DNA from 3 places in the Streptomyces sp. NPDC058470 genome. Region 1 is predicted to be linked to each of the others. Evidence: riboswitches for the same ligand, from Rfam matches in the RefSeq annotation. Region 1 holds a riboswitch; each other region holds the start of a gene.
What was found. A riboswitch is a leader RNA that binds a small molecule or an ion and turns the genes downstream of it on or off. The one in region 1 is predicted to bind cyclic di-AMP.
Positions count from the first base shown of each region.

Region 2: it holds a riboswitch for cyclic di-AMP, as region 1 does, so the genes downstream of both, ACFWP7_RS11245 (NlpC/P60 family protein) here and ACFWP7_RS01460 (LysM peptidoglycan-binding domain-containing protein) in region 1, are expected to answer to the same signal.
Region 3: it holds a riboswitch for cyclic di-AMP, as region 1 does, so the genes downstream of both, ACFWP7_RS08425 (C40 family peptidase) here and ACFWP7_RS01460 (LysM peptidoglycan-binding domain-containing protein) in region 1, are expected to answer to the same signal.

Region 1 covers NZ_JBHXMF010000002.1:17,601-20,867, forward strand. The annotation lists gene ACFWP7_RS01455 (CocE/NonD family hydrolase) at 1-1,328, shown strand, start outside; cyclic di-AMP (ydaO/yuaA leader) riboswitch at 1,654-1,807, shown strand; gene ACFWP7_RS01460 (LysM peptidoglycan-binding domain-containing protein) at 1,811-2,569, shown strand; gene ACFWP7_RS01465 (HAD family hydrolase) at 2,771-3,267, opposite strand, start outside.
Region 2 covers NZ_JBHXMF010000012.1:36,448-39,714, forward strand. The annotation lists gene ACFWP7_RS11240 (tellurite resistance/C4-dicarboxylate transporter family protein) at 1-441, opposite strand, end outside; gene ACFWP7_RS11245 (NlpC/P60 family protein) at 587-1,735, opposite strand; cyclic di-AMP (ydaO/yuaA leader) riboswitch at 1,743-1,914, opposite strand; gene pcrA (DNA helicase PcrA) at 2,393-3,267, shown strand, end outside.
Region 3 covers NZ_JBHXMF010000008.1:109,504-112,770, forward strand. The annotation lists gene ACFWP7_RS08410 (helix-turn-helix domain-containing protein) at 1-10, opposite strand, end outside; gene ACFWP7_RS08415 (ATP-binding protein) at 223-684, shown strand; gene ACFWP7_RS08420 (DUF6328 family protein) at 715-1,236, opposite strand; gene ACFWP7_RS08425 (C40 family peptidase) at 1,327-1,800, opposite strand; cyclic di-AMP (ydaO/yuaA leader) riboswitch at 1,804-1,968, opposite strand; gene ACFWP7_RS08430 (hypothetical protein) at 2,566-2,874, opposite strand; gene ACFWP7_RS08435 (ATP-dependent Clp protease proteolytic subunit) at 2,882-3,267, opposite strand, start outside.

The DNA.
Region 1 (3,267 bases):
CCAGCGTCTGCGAGGACTACGGCGCCATCCAAGCCGCCGTCCTCGCGGTGGGCGGCTGGCACGACCCGTACCGCGACACGGTGTTGCGGCTGGTCGAGAACCTGCCACCGGATCGCGTACGAGGTCTCATCGGCCCCTGGTCGCACCAGTACCCCGACAGAGGCCTGCCGCCGGGCCCCGCGATCGGCTTCCTCCAGGAGACCCTGCGCTGGTGGGACCACTGGCTGCGCGACGGGGACACCGGCATCATGTCGGAACCGCTCCTGCGCTCCTACGTCATGGACTCGCACCGTCCGGCAACGGTGTACGACACCTTGCCGGGCCGCTGGGTGGGCGACGGGGCCTGGCCGTCCCCCTCCGTGACACCCATCTCGTACGGCCTCCGGGGCGCACCGGTGCTGGTCCGCTCCCCGCAGCACACGGGGGTCGACGCGGGCCGCTTCTTCCCCTTCGGGAACGACGCGGATCTGCCGCCGGACCAGCGGGAGGAGGACGGTCGGTCGGCGTGCTTCGAGTTCGAAGTCCCGGAGGAGACATGGGTGTTGGGCCGTCCGAAGGTGCGGTTGCGGCTGACGTCGGAGGCTGAGCGCGGCCAAGTGATCGCCCGGCTCTGCGACATGGCCCCCGACGGCTCCTCCACCCTCGTCACCCGAGGCGTACTGAACCTGTCGGCGCGCCATGGCCGTGACCGGGCGGTTCCCTGGAATCCGGGCTCCACGGAGGACGTGGTCTTCGAGCTGAACGGCATCGGTTACTCGTTCCCGCCCGGTCACCGGATCCGCCTCGCGGTCTCCTCCGCGTACTGGCCCTGGATCTGGCCCCAGCCGGGCTCGGAGGCGGGCTTCACCCTGGACCCTGCGGGCAGCGCGCTCGAACTCCCCGTACGGGCAAGGCAGTCGGCGTTCCCGATCGCCTTCGAGGAGCCGGAGGAGTCCGAACCCCTGGGAGTGGTCGTACCGGCGACCCTGGACGAACCCCGCCCCGAACGCCTCGTCGTGCGCGATGTGGCCAAGGGCGAGTGGCGCCTCGAAGTCGACCCCCGTTACGGCGGCACCCGCGTCTATCCCGACGGCCTCGAATTCACGGAGGACGCGCTGGAGACGTACACGATCAACGAGTCGGATCCGCTGTCGGCCCGCACGCGCTCGACGTGGTCGATCCGTCTGCACCGCCCGGAGTTGGCCTGGGACGCGAGGGTCGAGACCCGCTCCGAAATCACCTGCGACGGCGATGACTTCATCACCTCGAACGAGGTGATCTGCCGGGACGGGGACGAGGTGGTTTTCCACCGGACGTGGGAGAAGAGGATCCCGCGGACGGCGGGGTAGGGCGGTGGTCGGCAGCCCTCACAGGTTGCCCGTATTGCACCTTGATTGCCTGCGGTGCCGCTTTGTTCATGCTTGGTCGCGTGAAATGGGTCACGTCCGGACAAGATCGACGTCTCGGCCCGCCTCGGAATGCCTCGCAATTGCCCATTCGCGAAAGGTAAGTTGAGTTTCATATTCCGGACACAATCGGGCGATTCACCCTGTTCTATGTGCAGGCGAAAGCGATCTACGACGTCAAATCGGGCCTTGTTCCAGACATGTGCTCTCGCATACGTTCACGTCGATCCAGGCGGAACGCCGAATCCTGCCGCCGCCCGGAACCCCACCCATCCACACGCTCACGGCAGGAGCGGGGGACCCAGGTAAGCCGCCGTTCCGGACACCGGAACGGCTAGGGGTGAAGCCGCACCCACCCATGCGGCCGGGCAGCTCCCGCCCGAACCCGACAGCTCACCTCGCAGGCGCCGGAGAGGAATTTCGTCATGCCCGCACGAGGCAAGCACCGCCGCCCCAGGACCAGCCACCTCACCCGCGGCATGGTCGCCGCCGGAACGGGCGGAGCCGCCCTCGCACTCCCCCTGGTGAGCGCGACCGGCGCGCACGCCGCCACCGCGACCAGCGTCCCGGCTCAGGCAACCGCCGCGACGAAGGCCGCTCCGGCCGCCGTCCCCGACGTCAAGCTCGTCACGTACAAGGTCGTCTCGGGCGACACCCTGTCCAAGATCGCGCGGGAGCACACCAAGGACGCCGGCTGGCAGGCGCTCTACAAGGCCAACGCCGCGGTCATCGGCTCCGACCCGGCGCTGCTTCGCCCGGGCACCACTCTGACCGTGGGCACGACGAAAACCACCCAGACGTCCACGAAGTCCGCGCAGTCGACCGCTTCGACCACCAAGTCCGCGGCGGCTCCCGCGACCTACAGCAACGATCTCGACGGCTGGATCAAGGAATCCCTGGCCGTCATGGCCCAGTCCGGGATTCCGGGCACCTACGACGGCATCTACCGCAACATCATCCGCGAGTCCGCGGGCAACCCCGCCGCCATCAACAACTGGGACTCCAACGCCGCCGCAGGCACCCCCTCCAAGGGCCTTCTCCAGGTCATCGACCCGACCTTCGCCGCCTACCACGTGGCCGGCACGTCGATGGACCCCTACGACCCGGTCGCGAACATCACGGCGGCCTGCAACTACGCCGCGGCGAAGTACGGCTCGATCGACAACGTCAACGGGGCCTACTGACGGGGCAGTTCGGACCTATGACTGTGGGTGGGGTCTGCCCCGGGCAAGCGGGCACCCAGGGCAGACACACCGCCGACCGGGCAGCCGTACCGACAGCCGCCCGCCAACCGGGCAGGCGCATCGACAACCGGGCACAGGCACCCGCCAAGAGCAGACGCACCGACAACCGGGCCGGACATCCGAGCCGGACACCCAGGGCCGCTACCCGAAGAGCCGCTCCAACACCACCGCGATCCCGTCCTCCTCGTTCGACAGCGTCACCTCGTCCGCCATCGCCTTCAGTTCCGGGTGGGCATTGGCCATGGCCACGCCCCGCGCGGCCCAGTCGAACATCGGGATGTCGTTGGGCATGTCGCCGAAAGCGATGGTGGCGGAGGAGGTGAGGCCGAGGTGACGGGCGGCGAGGGCCAGGCCCGTCGCCTTGGTCACGCCGCATGGCTGGAGTTCGACCGTCCCCGGCCCCGACATGGTGACGGTCGCCAGCGAACCGGCCACCGCACGCGCCGTCATCGCCAACTCGTCGTCGGACAAGGAGGGGTGACGGAGCAACACCTTGCTGATCGGTTCCGCCCACAGGTCGTCTCGCCGCTGCACCCGCACCGCCGGGAGCGTCGGATGCGGCATCACATACCCCGGCTCGATGAGCGTGAGCCCGTCCACCCCGTCCTGGTCCACGGCCGCGTAGACCTGCCCGACCT
Region 2 (3,267 bases), on a different contig from region 1:
GGCGCCCAGCACGGAGAGCCCCTGCGTGGCCACGCACACGAGGAACACCTCGCCCGGCATACGACGACTCCAGTGCCGTACGACGACGAGGAGCAGCGCCGGCCACAGCACGGCCGACAGCGCCAGCAGGGCCTCGGCGACCTCCTGCCACCCCAGCGCGGACAGCCGCATGCCGAGGACCGTCGTCGCCGCGACGGCGGTGAGCGCGGGGGGCGTGCTCGCCTCCGTCGCCCAGCGCGACCGGTCCCGTACCAGCCGTACGACGAAGTCCGCGGCGAGCGCGAGCCAGGCGACGGACGCCAGGGCCAGTGCGGCACGGGACAGCGTCTCGTAGCCGGTCAGATGCAACCCGAGCGAGATGGTGCCGGTCGCCATGACGGCGGCGCCGGCGGCCGGCGGCCACTCGGCCCACCAGGTGCGGGGCTGGGAGATGGCTGGCATGGGCCCGATGCTAAGGATCTTCGGGTGGGTTGCCCGCGGGGCACGCGCGCGGGGGAGAGGAAAACGCGGGGCACGCACGCGTGGAACACGAAAACGTGCTCCACGCGCGTGCGTGCCCTGCGGAAGGTGTCGCGCGGGCGATGGATTACGCGGGCCGTACCACGCTGTGGATGGCCGACTCGCCGTCGTAGAAGATCGACTCCTCGCGGACGTACGCGCCCGGCTTCGGGGCGTGGATCATCATGCCGTTGCCCATGTAGAGGCCGACGTGGCTGACGTCGCCGTAGAAGAAGACCAGGTCGCCGGGCTGGGCTTCGGAGAGGGAGACGGTCGTGCCGGCGGTCACCTGGTCGTAGGTGACGCGCGGGAGGGTGACGTCGGCGGCCCTCCAGGCGGCCTGGGTGAGGCCCGAGCAGTCATACGAGCCGGGGCCGGTGGCGCCCCAGACGTACGGCTTGCCGACCTGGCCGCGGGCGTACGAGAGGGCCTTGGCGGCCTTCGTCGCGTACGCGGCGTCGGCGGTGGTGGCCGAGCCGGAGGAGGTGCCGGTCGTCGCGCTCGACGACGACTCCTGGGCCGCCTGTGCCGCGGCGGCTGCCTGCTGCTGCGCCAGCTCCGCCGCCTCGCGCTCGGCCGCCCTGCGCTGTTCCTCCTCGATCGCGGCGAGCCGCGCCTTCTCCTCGACGGTCAGCTGCGAGAGCAGCTCGCGCGCCTTGGCGAGCTTCTGCTGGACATCGGTCTTGGACGCCTGCAGGGCGTTCTGCGAGGTGGTCAGCGTCTCCAGGCTCTGGGAGGCCTCCGTACGCGTCTCGGTGGCGGCGGCCTGCTCCGTGACGTAGTCGTCGACAGCCGCCTTCCGGCGTTCGGTCAGACGGCTCATCAGCTGGGTCTGGTCGAAGTAGTCCTGCGGATTGTCCGCCAGCAGGAGAGAGCCGGCGTCGGGGGTCGCGGCCCCGGTGCGGTACTGCGTCGCGGCGACCGAGCCCAGCTCCTCACGCGCGGTGTTGAGCTTCTCCGTGCGCTGGGCGACGTCGTCGAGGAGGGTGTCGACCTTCTTGCGCTGCTTGGTGGTCTTCTCCTTGGCCGCGTTGTACTTGTCGGTGGCCGATTCGGCCTGCCGGTAGAGGTCGTCGACCTTCTTCTCGACCTCTTCGAGGCTCGGCTCGGACTCTTCGGAGGGCGCGGCGTTCGCCGTCTGGGAGAGCAGGGCCACCGAAGTGAGGGCCGCCGTGGCGAGAACGGGGGCCGTGCCCGCCACGCGCGAACCCGGGAACCATTTGCGTTGCGACGCCAAGGGAGGCGACTCCTTCCATCATCCGCCTACCGGGTTAGCTGTCGGGTTCGGGCGGGTGGTTCGGAAGGGTTGCCCTACGGTCTCTGCCCGACAAGGCAGTTGGACCGATTCACCCCAAGTTCGGTGGGTCCCCGGTTCCGGCTGCCACGAGGGCGCACCGAATTCGGCGGAGGCCACCGCGGCCCGGCGACGTTCGCCGGTGGGGGTCGGGCGGCCTGATCAGCACGCTAGCCAACTCGTGCGGCTTCTGTGAAGGTTGATGTTCGAAATGCCCGATACATTTTCGTGACCATAGTCATGAGGTTCGTCACCCCTCGTCAATTCGGCGGGGTATCGGGTGAGTTGCGCGGAGGGCGATGTCCTCGCTCTCTTTCGGGCGGTCGCGGCGGGGTGCTGCCCCGGCGGGCGTCGCCGTGAACTCGTACGGCTGGAATGTGCACGGGCGGGAAGGTGTACGGGCTGGAATTCGTACGACGGGAGGGCGTACGGCGGGGAAGGCGTGCGTTTGGGCCTGGCTGGTCGCAGGCTGTGACGGTGCGGTTCCGGAGGGCCGTCGGGCCTGGAGGGCCCCTCGGCCGCTGAGTACCGTCACGAGTTCCGGTCGAGTTTTCGGGGTGGCGGCGGGGTGTCAGTGGGGCCGCCTAGACTCGGAGAGCGATGAGCAGCCTCTTTGATGACAGCTTCCTGGCGGACCTCAAGCCCTCGGCGGCGCATGAGGAAGAGCCCCCGCCGCCCGAGGACGGGACGGCCGAGCCGCTTCCGGACGACCTGTTCGGCGGCCGCTTCGACGTGCCGCCGAGCCGCGACGCGTACTACCGCGACGGCGCCCCGCGCCCCGTCGTGGACGCGGCCGCGCTCCTGGACGGGCTGAACGAGAACCAGCGGGCGGCCGTGGCGCACTCCGGCTCCCCTCTGCTCATCGTGGCCGGTGCGGGCTCCGGCAAGACCCGCGTGCTCACGCACCGGATCGCCTATCTGCTGGGCGAGCGCCAGGTCCACCCCGGCCAGATCCTCGCGATCACCTTCACCAACAAGGCCGCGGGCGAGATGAAGGAGCGCGTCGAGCACCTCGTCGGCCCGCGCGCCAACGCCATGTGGGTGATGACCTTCCACAGCGCGTGCGTGCGGATCCTGCGCCGCGAGAGCAAGAGGCTCGGTTTCACCTCGTCGTTCTCGATCTACGACGCCGCCGACAGCAAGCGGCTCATGGCCCTGGTCTGCCGTGACCTGGACCTCGATCCGAAGCGTTTCCCGCCGAAGTCCTTCAGCGCCAAGATCTCGAACCTGAAGAACGAGCTGATCGACGAGGAGGACTTCGCCGCCCAGGCCACCGACGGTTTCGAGAAGACCCTCGCCCAGGCCTACGCGATGTACCAGTCGCGGCTGCGTGAGGCCAACGCGCTCGACTTCGACGACCTGATCATGACGACGGTCAACCTGCTGCGCGCCTTCCCGGACGTCGCCGAGCACTACCACCGTCGCTTCCGGCACGTCCTGGTGGACGAGTACCAGGACACCAACCACGCGCAGTA
Region 3 (3,267 bases), on a different contig from region 1:
CGTTCTGCATGGCCGTACTCCTTACTCCTTCCGGGCCGCCCAAATACGGTCCTCCGTCGCAGAGTTCACCGCTTCGAGCGACAGATATATGCATATCTCGGTGGATCGCACCCGTGACAGGCCTGGTAATGGCAGTCTGGCGCGAAGCACCAGTCCGGGACCGTACTCGAACCATCCGCTCCGTGTCGGACCCCGGTCCCGTGGGAAAGGGACGACCGCGCCATGGCAGACCACCAGGAAGCATCCGTCACTCTGCCGAGCGATCCAGCCTCGGTCTCCGCGGCCCGGAAATTCGTCGCCGAAGTGCTGGCGGAATGGGGCCTGCCGAGTGACTCCGAAGTCGCCGACACCGTACGCCTGATCGTGTCCGAACTGGCCACCAACGCCGTTCAGCACACTTTCGGGCAATCACCCACCTTCAGAGTGGACGTCCGCCTCGACCGGGACGAACACCTGCGCCTCGGCGTCACCGACAGCCACCCGCGATTCCCCAAGCGACTGCCCGCCGCCGTCCAGCAGGACAACGGGCGCGGCATGGTGATCATCCGCTGGCTGACCGCGGAGTGCGGCGGCAGGCTTACCGTCCGGCCCACCCGTGAAGGCGGCAAGACCATCTCCATCGAACTGCCCTGGACGGCGCCGGCCGAGCCGGTGGTGACAGCCGGGGGGCCACAGGAGTCCTGAGGGCCGTGGAGACGGGCAGTGGCACTGTGCTCACTCTGCGGGGTCCGATCCTTCTCCTCGGCCCTCGGTGGCGGACGTGACGTAGCGCCGCACCAGCCGGGGCAGGACGCCCCACAGCATCAGACAGACAGCCAGAGTTCCCGCGCCCGCGGCGATCCCGGCGCCGCGCCCCAACGTCACGTCGACGACGAGAAGCACCGATCCGGTGAACGCCAGCATCAACACGTACAGGCCGACGTGGGTCAGCGAGGAGGCGACCCGCACGATGGCGGGTTTGGCGTTCTGCTGGAACAGCGCCCGGTGCAGGGCGGCGGGCGCCGTGAAGAGGGCGGCGGCCAGGAACGCGAGCAGCAGCGTCGTGACGTAGATGGCCCGCTGTGTCGTGTCGAGCGACGGGAAGCGCTGGGTGAAGGCCAACGTCAGCAGGAAGGCGAAGAGGATCTGCACGCCGGTCTGGGTGACCCGCAGTTCCTGGAGGAGCTCGGCGAAATTGCGGTCGGCGCGCTCCAGCGGCTTCTCGTCGCGCTCCGTGCGGGGGCGTTGTTCCACCATGGTGGACGAGTAACCGGTCCGTCCCGTTTCAAGCCCTGTTTCACGTCCCGTAGGGGGTGGCGGCGTGCGCCGCCACCCCCCACGGACGGGTCAGCTGACCCGCCCGTACCAGACGCTCTTCGTCCAGATCTTCTGGAGCTTCACGACCTCCCCCGACTTCGGGGAGTGCCAGATCTTTCCCTTCCCGGCATAGATGCCGACGTGGTACACGCTCCGGCCCGAGTGGAAGAACACCAGGTCTCCGGCCTTGCGTTTCGAGGCGGAGACATGGTGCGTCTTGTTGTACTGCGCCGCGGCCGTACGAGGCAGCTTCTTGCCCGCCTTCTTGTACGAGTAGAGCGTGAGCCCGGAGCAGTCGAAGCGGCGCGGCCCAGCGGCCCCGTACTTGTACGGGGAGCCCTTCTTGGAAGCCGCGACGTGAAGTGCCTTCGTCGCCAGGGTGGCCGCCTCGGCGTCGGATGCGACGCCCGGGACCACGAGGCTGCCGCCCACGGCGGCGATGGTGAGAGCCGAGGCCGTCCCGGCCCTCGTCCACAGCGACGGGACACGATTGAGCGCAGTCATGCGCAACCCTTCGTCAACCGCCTGTGAAGGATGACCTGTCGGATTCGGGCTGGCGAAGTAGCCCGGCCGCGTGGTGCGGCTTCACCCCAAGGACCGCCCGGATCTCTCCGGCGGCCCGTCGTGCTGGGTCCTCCACTCCTGCCGATGCACATCTGTCGACCGGTCATCCGGGCGGCGGCAGGACTCGGCGTCCGCCCGGACCGCCCCGCCGGTGCGGCGGGGGCTTGTCGTCGGAAGGGATCTTCACGCATCGATGTCGGAAAATCCGAGCGGAATCGGTGATTTGTGGGCTTACTCACCACTCACCCGTTCGGGTGGACACGCGGCCGTTCGAGCGAGTGTCCAGAGGTCCGACGACGCCCGTACCAGCAACGGAGGGCTCAGATACGCATCGACGCTACGCGCGTTGCGCAACTTCTCCGCGCCGTAGGAATGACCCGCGTCTACGCCAACCGGGGGTACACCATTCGGGCCGTTTGAAGCCCGGGCCGGACGCCTCGCGGAGGGGCGTGTACGGCGGCCCGGGGGCGTGGGTGCGTCAACGGGCCGGCGTGTGTGGCGGCCCCGGGGGCGTGGGTGCGTCAACGGGCCGGCGTGTGTGGCGGCCCCGGGGGTGGGTGCGTCAACGGACCGGTGTGTGCGGTGGCCCCGGGGGTGGGTGCGTCAGGGGACCGGCGTGTGTGGCGACCCCGGGGTGGGTGCGTCAAGGGACCGGCGTGTGCCGCGGCCTGGGGGCGGATGCGTCAACCGACCTGCGCGGCTGCGTCAATTCTCGACAACGGGCGGCAGGGCGACGCGGGCCGCCCGCCGCTCGCCGTCCAGGACGCGCAGCGCCTGTGCCAGGGTCGGGGCGTGCACCTCGCTCTCGCCCCGCTGATGCATCAGCGTGAGGGCGTCCCGCAGCGCCGTCGCCTTGGCCACCAGCGCCTGAGCGGCCCTCAGGCCTCGGTAGGTGTCACCGGGGCGGGCCGGGTTGATGCGGCCGAGCAGGTCGACCACGTCCAGGTAACGGTCTATCAACTCGGCTTCCGCGCGCGTCAGCGCGGGCAGCGGGGGTAGTTCGGGTGGGACCATCGGCCGCTCACCTCGCGCCGGGTGTGGGCAGAGGAGCCTTGCGGCTCGGGATGACCCCGTCGATCAGTCCGTACGCCAGCGCCGCCGGCGCGTCCAGGATCTTGTCCCGTTCGATGTCCGCGGCGACTCGCTCCGGACTCTGACCTGTGTGCCGCACGAGCATCTCCTCCAGCATCCTCCGAGTACGCGTCAACTCCTCGGCCCGGATGGCCAGATCAGAAGCCTGCCCCTGGATCGGCTCGGGAAACGACGGCTGGTGGATCAGGACGCGGGCACCCGGCAGGGCGAACCGTTTTCCCGGCGTGCCGCCCGCCAGCAGCACGGCCGCTGCCGACGCGGCCTGCCCGAGGCAGATGGTCTTCACGTCGCAGGCGACGAACCGCATCGTGTCGT